DNA from 2 places in the Mesobacillus sp. AQ2 genome. Region 2 is predicted to be linked to the other one. Evidence: riboswitches for the same ligand, from Rfam matches in the RefSeq annotation. Region 2 holds a riboswitch; the other holds the start of a gene.
The links. Region 2 has a riboswitch for thiamine pyrophosphate ahead of QNH36_RS05430 (3-oxoacyl-ACP reductase). Riboswitches for the same ligand answer to the same signal wherever they lie in the genome.

Region 1 (4,216 bases), 410 kb from region 2:
AAATCCCCTCTTAATGGAAAGTACCTGGCCATTAAGAGAGGGATTTTTTGTTATTGAAAATTTATTTCTGCGGCGATAGTTCACTTTCTATGACCCATTTATGGTTTTTTACTTCTTTACCTGTTTCAGTATTTTTGAAATCTACCATATAAACCGTTGTTTCTTCGGCTGAATCAATTACAGCAGTGGCTCCATTCATCCCCTTCATATGGTCTGCATTCAATTTGACTTCATCGCCAGGCTTGAATGGTTCTTTGCCTGCGTTCTCAATTTCTTCATGAATGACCCATTTATGGTCCTCTACGCGTTCACCACCATTTGTAGGAGTATAGGAAACCGAATAAACTGTTGTATTATAGGCTCCTGCAATGGTTGCAACTGCCCCGTCCATTCCCTTCATATGTTTTGCGTGCATGACAGCTTGGCTCCCAACCGGGTAGGTTGGATTTTCCGCAACTTCTAGTTCTTCGGGAACCTCACCTGAACTTGAATGATCCATTTCCATATGTTCATTGGATTCTTCCGTTTTTTTATCTGCGTTATTTTCAGGTGGAGCTGAAGTGTTGTTGTTTCCGTTACAAGCAGATAAAACGAGAGCCATAATCAGAGTGATTATAATGGACAAAAATTTATTGGATTTCATTAAAAATCATCCTTTCTTCTATTTGGATTTTTTAATCAATACAATTCCCTTTGCAATAGGATGGTTCGATTGGGTTTCAACTGAATATGCCAGGGTTAAAAGTTCTTCCTCACTTATTCCCTGGACAGGAAAAATATCTGTTACTCCGAAGTTTCCCTCGGTTAGTGTCCCCGTGTTATCAAAAACAATCCGAACTCCTTTATATGTCCCTTCGGATGCCACTCTATTAGGAATTAACAATCCCTTTTTCGCTGCTATGGCGGTTGACCGTGATGTTACTAAAGGACCCGCCAAACCAAGTGCATGGGGGCAAGCGATAATTAAAACAGTAACCATTCGTTCCAAAGCAAATTCGAAATCACCTGTGGCAGCCCAATAGGCAAGTGTAATGATACCCGCAAGAACTGCTGCGCAAAATAGCCATTTATGCCATTGTGGTTCCTCCTTTCAGAAGTATCAAAGTTAACCATTATTTTTCCGAAAACAATGTCCTAATCGCGTGATAAGCATTCGATATTTTTATACCCTACACCCCTATCGTAAAACTTATTTTTTATATGGCTTTCTAACAGAAGAGGTACTGTATGAACTTGAAATGAGGGATTTTTTAAAAATGATTAATAACATAAGTCAACCAGCCTTTACGAAGCTGTGTTAATCGTCTTCATGTTTTTAGAATAATGATAGAATTTCATGTAATTATTTGTACTCTCTAAGGAAGAGGGAGAATTTGGTCGGTATTTGTCTAAGGGCTTCTTTAGCTAAACTCCTTGAAAGTGTGTTCTATTGTCCATATAGGCAATAAGCACTCTATTGCTTAAAAAACTTTTCTTTATTTTTCGTATTGTGTATACTCGAAGGGAACTGAATAGCAATAACTAGGGGTGCCCAATAGCTTGGGCTGAGAAAGGGACGCGTTAAAGTTCCTTGACTCTTTGGACCTGATCTGGATCATACCAGCGTGGGGAAGTTGACAAGTGCACAGTCTTTTTGTGCAGAGACATTCGCGGTTAAAGCCGGTCCATCTTTATGTGGGCCGGCTTTTTTACATACTAGGGAACTTCCCAGGTGCCAGATCTCGTCCCTCAATTTTAAAAAAGGGAGAGATGATCAGTGAAAACAGCAAAATCATTAAACCAGGACAGCATTTCGATTATGGCAAGCTTCTCTGGGAGCAAAAAAGTCTATGTGGAGGGCTCGCAGCCTGATATTAGGGTTCCGATGCGAGAGATTGAATTAAGTCCGACCAGCGGATCTTTTGGAGAGGAAACCAATGAGCCGGTTCGCGTATATGATACGAGCGGTCCCTATACGGATCCTGCTTATACACCCGATCTTAGAAAGGGTCTTCCTCCACTGAGGAGCAGGTGGATTCAGAGACGAGGGGATGTTGAAGCGTATGAGGGCCGGAAAATAAAGCCCGAGGACAATGGATACTCAAGTGAGCATGACCCGCGGGCAAATGATAAGGTTTTTCCGGACCTATCGCGTAAGCCATTGAGGGCGAAGGAAGGGAAGAATGTTACCCAGCTGCATTATGCCAAAAAGGGAATCATTACGCCGGAGATGGAGTTCATAGCGATACGGGAGAATATGGACCCGGAATTTGTGAGATCTGAAGTGGCAAGGGGCAGGGCCATCATTCCTTCCAATATCAATCATCCTGAGACTGAACCCATGATTATCGGCAGGAACTTTCATGTCAAAATAAATGCGAACATTGGGAACTCGGCCGTCTCCTCGTCCATTGAGGAAGAAGTGGAAAAAATGACGTGGGCTACCCGATGGGGTGCAGATACAATCATGGATTTGTCTACAGGAAAAAACATTCATACGACACGCGAATGGATTATCCGGAATTCAGCTGTTCCGGTTGGCACTGTTCCGATTTACCAGGCGCTTGAAAAAGTGAATGGCATTGCTGAGGACCTTAGCTGGGAAGTGTTCAAAGATACCCTGATTGAACAAGCTGAGCAAGGGGTTGACTACTTTACCATCCATGCAGGCGTCTTGTTGCGGTATGTTCCGCTGACTGCCAGACGATTGACCGGAATTGTCTCAAGAGGCGGTTCGATCATGGCACAATGGTGCCTTCATCACCATAAAGAAAACTTCCTTTATACACACTTTGAAGAAATCTGCGAAATCATGAAGGCATATGATGTGGCCTTCTCTCTGGGAGATGGTTTGCGCCCGGGATCGATTGCTGATGCCAATGACGAGGCCCAATTTGCTGAGCTCAAAACACTTGGGGAGTTGACGAAGCTTGCGTGGAAGCATGATGTACAGGTAATGGTTGAGGGACCCGGGCATGTTCCGATGCATTTAATCAAGGAGAACATGGATAAGCAGCTGGAGATTTGCCAGGAAGCTCCATTTTATACACTAGGACCGCTAACCACTGACATCGCGCCGGGATATGACCACATTACATCTGCGATCGGAGCTGCGATGATCGGCTGGTACGGTACAGCTATGCTCTGTTACGTAACGCCAAAGGAACATTTGGGACTGCCGAACAAAGACGATGTGCGTGAGGGTGTGATCACCTACAAAATTGCCGCCCATGCCGCTGATCTGGCAAAGGGCCATCCTGGAGCGCAAAAAAGGGACGATGCCCTGTCGAAAGCCCGTTTTGAATTCCGTTGGAGAGATCAGTTCAATCTTTCATTGGATCCTGAACGCGCATTGGAATACCACGACGAAACATTGCCGGCTGAAGGTGCAAAAACTGCTCACTTCTGTTCTATGTGCGGACCTAAATTCTGCAGCATGAGAATCTCCCATGATATCCGGAACTATGCAAAAGAGCATAAGCTAGAGCCGGAGGACGCAATCAAGAGGGGACTTGTTGAAAAAGCAGAGGAATTTAAAAAAGCCGGAGGAAAGCTTTATCAATAAGAACTGATTAAAAAGGCGAGCCGCTTTCTATTTTTATCTAGTAATCTCTTAAGTCCGTCTTTTTGCGCCTATTTTCACACCTTTAAGTCGATGAATACATCGTTCAGGTAACTTTTTCCCAAACTCATGGAATGGTCATTTAGCATTTTTTACAGGTTTAATTGATTAGTAATTCCGTATGCGAAGGGGATAAATTGTCTATTAAGAGCCATTTCACTTTCTCTGTTGCGTTTCAATCATAAACTGGGGCCAGCGTGAATGTCACGATTAGTGTTGGGCCTCGGTAAGGAAAACTTCTTCAAAGCAGCAGATGACAGCTTGTATCAAGCGAAAAGGAACGGCAAGAATCAAACCATAATCGCGGAAATATCCAAAAAAGAACCTGTGTAGACGACTCGAAACGGAGTCAATTACACAGGTATTTTTGTACATCATGTTTCTTTAATGAGGGTCGGGGAATACATTACACTTAAGGGTGTGAGACTACAGAACCGTCCCTCTGTCTAAAAGAAAATGATCTTCTTTTCACGTCTGCCAGCTTCATTTTACTCTATATGGTTGAAGCTGTAGGTTAAGTCCTGCTGCCTTAGGGAGCAGGAGTATGATGACATAACTTGTCACACTACTCTATAGTGGCTGTGCCAGGAATTATGAAAATTGACGAATTAATGA
Region 2 (4,216 bases):
ACGATTGGCTTGATGCCGAGGTTTTCCATTGCTTCATAGGCGATGTCGACAATTTCTTTTACTGGCTCGATTTTATCCTTCATGTTGTAGTACTGGTCGTTCATTTCAAGTTCAACCCGGGTTTCGCCGTATGTAAGCCTTAGTTCATTGGTGATTTTCTGCATCAATTCCTTGCGTGCCTGGAAGCTGTCACGGTCAAAATCACGGATGATGTAGCTCAGCGTCGTCTCCTCGACATCCCCATTAATCGAGCTCAGGTGGAAGAAGCCTTCATATCCTTCTGTATGCTCAGGCGCTTCTTCGGCAGGAAGCTTGCTGTTAAATTCCATCGCGATTTTGGCGGAGTTCACCATTTTGCCCTTTGCTGTTCCGGGGTGGACGTTCTTTCCTTTAAAAGTCACCTTGGCGCCGGCTGCGTTAAAGCTTTCATACTCCAGCTCGCCAAGCGGGCCGCCATCAACGGTGTAGGCGAATTTTGCATTGAATGCTTTTACATCAAACTTATGAGGGCCTCTGCCAATCTCTTCATCCGGGGTGAAAGCAACACGGATTTTACCATGCCTGATTTCAGGGTGCTTGATCAAATAAGCCATCGCCGTCATGATTTCGGCAATCCCTGCTTTGTTGTCAGCACCGAGAAGAGTCGTTCCATCGGTCGTAATCAATGTATGGCCTTTATATTGAGGCAGTTCAGGGAAATCCGCTGGCGACAGGATGATATTCTGCTCCTTATTCAGGATGATCTGATTGCCATCGAAGTCTTCGACAACCTGCGGGTTGACATTTTTGCCTGTAAAATCAGTTGCCGTATCGACGTGGGCAAGGAACCCGATCGTTGGGACTTCCTTATCGGTATTTGCAGGAAGTGTTGCCATCACATAACCGTTTTCATCAATCGTGACTTCCTCCATGCCAATCGATTTTAGTTCCTCGACAAGCATATTGGCAAGGGTGAGCTGGCCTTCGGTCGATGGAGTTTTCTCGCTGTTTTCATTGGACTGTGTGTCGATTTTGACATAAGAGGTGAATCTTTCGATTATCTCGTTTTTCATTGCTTTCATCTCCCATTCATATGTATATTTTCATATTAGCATAGATGATCAAGAAGACCATTTTAAAAAGAATGAAAATTCCATTTTTTGTATCATGTTTATTGTATAATGAAAGTAAAGGAGGCTGGACAGTATGGGGTATTTTTTCACGTTCATAGTGCTGTTTGTCGTGTTTTATCTGATTTTCAAGATAATCCGCTCCGGTAATTTGCCAAGCAATCATTACACTCCATTTGACGATTTAACCGAAGGGAAAAAGAAAGATGATTGATCTTGGCGTCATCATTGTTTTGCTGCTGTCACTCTGGTCGATAACGATTACACTGCAAAAATTAACTGCAAGTATCATCCAAAAGCAGGACCAGCAGCTTAGTCTACTGGAAGAAATCAAAGAAGAACTGAAAAATAGCAGAATATGAACTTTTTACTTTACATATATAGGAGATAAGGCTAGGATAAAGACAATTGAATATTCGATTTACTACTAGGGGTGCCCTGCTGCGGGCTGAGAGGAAGACGCTAAGTCTTTTAACCCTTCGGACCTGATCTGGGTAATACCAGCGTAGGAAAGTAGTGTGAGAGAAATTTTCTTACTTTGCTTTTAAGCCAGGTCCATTATATATGGATCTGGCTTTTTATATTTTAAGGAGGTTGACACAAATGGAGTTAAAAGATCAAGTAGTTTTAATAACTGGAGGAAGCCGTGGCCTTGGTGCAGAAACGGTCAAAGCTTTTGCAAGGGAAGGTGCAAAAGTTGTCATCAACTATTTTCAGAATGAAGAAAAGGCAAAGGCTCTGACAGAGACCATTGGCGAAAATGCCCTTGCTCTCAGGGCGGATGTGCGTGATCCTGCACAGGTCAAAAGCATGTTCAGGTTGGCAAAAGAACATTTTGGGACACCGATTACGACCATCGTCAATAATGCACTGGTCAATTTCAAGTTTGATCCTGTGGCGAATAAGGATGCTTTTGCAGTAGGCTGGGAGGATTACCAACAGCAGCTTGAAGGAGCTGTCCGCGGTTCATTGAATACCATCCAGGCGGGATTGCCAAATATGAAAGAAAAGAAGTTTGGCAGAATCATCAATATTGGCACGAACCTCTTCCAGAATCCGGTTGTCGCCTACCATGACTACACAACAAGCAAGGCTGCGCTGCTGGGATTCACAAGGAATATGGCGATTGATCTTGGAAAGTATGGCATTACCGTCAATATGGTTTCGGGAGGACTGCTAAAAATGACCGACGCAAGCTCAGCTACTTCTGAGGAAGTATTCCAGCTAATCGAATCGTCCACACCTCTTAGAAAAGTCACCGATCCCGCAGAAGTTGCAGACTCAATTTTGTTCTTCGCCTCACCATGGGCGCGTGCAGTTACCGGACAAAATATGGTCGTAGACGGCGGCCTGGTGATGGATTAAGGAGAAGGAATTGAGGTCGCAGATGGCGGTCTGAGGATGGATGAAGGAGGAATTGGAATGGAAAAACGAGAGATTGCTGGTTTGCTGGAGAAGGTCCGCAGAGAGAATCCACTTGTACATAACATCACGAATGTTGTGGTCACGAATTTTACGGCCAATGGGCTGCTGGCTCTTGGTGCATCTCCAGTGATGGCCTATGCACAAGAGGAAGTTGCCGAAATGGCAAGCATAGCGGGCAGCCTTGTGCTGAATATTGGTACGTTGAGGCCACAAGTCGTCGAATCCATGTCGATTGCCGGTAAAGCGGCAAATGAGCATGGAGTTCCAGTCATTCTTGATCCGGTTGGTGCCGGGGCGACTGCTTATCGCACGGAAACTGCAATAAGGCTGATGGACGAACTGGAGATTTCGGTCATCAGAGGAAATGCCGCGGAAATTGCCAATGTAGCAGGGGAAGTCTGGAACATACGGGGTGTTGACGCAGGGGATTCAGATGGGGATGTGATCGAGCTGGCAGAATCCGCTGCCCAAAAATTGAACACAATTGTGGCACTGACAGGGAAAGAAGACGTTATTACAGATGGGAAATCTACGTTTGTCGTCAGAAATGGACACCCAATCCTTACGAAGGTAACCGGTGCTGGATGTCTGCTGACCTCAGTAATCGGGGCATTCACAGCAGTGGAAAAGGATTTTTTGAAAGCAGCAACTGCTGCATTGAGCATTTACGGAGTGGCAGCCGAAGTTGCCGCTGACAAAAGTGCCTTGCAGGGACCAGGGAGTTTTCAAGTGGAGTTCCTGAACCAGCTCTACCATTTGGATGCTGAGGAAATCTACAATAAAAGTTCTTTCGAAAAATGGAGGTAATGAATATGAAAAAAGCACTGACAATCGCAGGATCTGACAGCGGCGGCGGAGCCGGAATCCAGGCTGACCTGAAGACATTCCAGGAACTGAAGGTATTTGGCACATCTGCCCTGACTGCTGTTACCGCGCAAAATACGCTTGGTGTCCAGGGAGTTTTTCCGATGAGCCCTGAGGCGGTAGGCGAACAGATCCAATCAGTCGGTGAGGACATTGGAGCGGATGCCCTGAAAACAGGAATGCTTTTTAACGCGGAAATCATACAAGCGGTCTCGGAAAAAATAAAGCAGTTCGGCTGGGATAAGGTTGTTGTCGATCCTGTCATGATTGCGAAGGGAGGAGCCTCATTGCTCCAGCAGGAGGCTGTATCGGCCCTGAAAAAACATTTGCTTCCGCTCTGTCACATCATCACCCCGAATATCCCCGAAGCCGAAGTGCTGACAGGCATGTCGATTCGCGGTACGGATGAAAAAAAGGAAGCGGCCAAACGAATCCATGCCCTTGGAGCGAAAAATGTAGTGATAAAAGGCGGCCATGATGAGGAAACAAACGAATCTATTGATGTCCTCTTTGACGGAAAGGAATTTGCTTACTTCTCCACTTCAAGGATTGAAACGAATAACACCCATGGAACAGGCTGTACTTTTTCTGCAGCTATCACAGCACAGCTTGCAAAAGGTTCTTCGGTCCATCAAGCGGTTTCGGTGGCTAAGGAGTTCATCCAGGCAGCCATTGCCAACCCGCTGATGATCGGAAATGGACATGGACATGGGCCGACTAATCACTGGGCCTACAATATGAAAAGAGAAAGCGGGGCCTCCTCATGTCAAGAATCAGTCCTGAAAAGATGAGAAGCTTGCTGAAGGTATATTTTATCG

Region 1: another riboswitch for thiamine pyrophosphate. It lies ahead of thiC (phosphomethylpyrimidine synthase ThiC); the one in region 2 lies ahead of QNH36_RS05430 (3-oxoacyl-ACP reductase).

The regions. Positions count from the first base shown of each region.
Region 1 covers NZ_CP126080.1:689,093-693,308, forward strand. Annotated here, with positions in the region: gene QNH36_RS03465 (YdhK family protein) at 62-643, opposite strand; gene QNH36_RS03470 (HAD family hydrolase) at 662-979, opposite strand; TPP riboswitch at 1,514-1,628, shown strand; gene thiC (phosphomethylpyrimidine synthase ThiC) at 1,799-3,544, shown strand; gene QNH36_RS03480 (hypothetical protein) at 3,803-3,934, shown strand.
Region 2 covers NZ_CP126080.1:1,094,298-1,098,513, forward strand. Annotated here, with positions in the region: gene pepT (peptidase T) at 1-1,052, opposite strand, end outside; gene QNH36_RS05420 (DUF3951 domain-containing protein) at 1,186-1,323, shown strand; gene QNH36_RS05425 (hypothetical protein) at 1,316-1,471, shown strand; TPP riboswitch at 1,529-1,638, shown strand; gene QNH36_RS05430 (3-oxoacyl-ACP reductase) at 1,713-2,474, shown strand; gene thiM (hydroxyethylthiazole kinase) at 2,532-3,341, shown strand; gene thiD (bifunctional hydroxymethylpyrimidine kinase/phosphomethylpyrimidine kinase) at 3,341-4,189, shown strand; gene thiE (thiamine phosphate synthase) at 4,162-4,216, shown strand, end outside.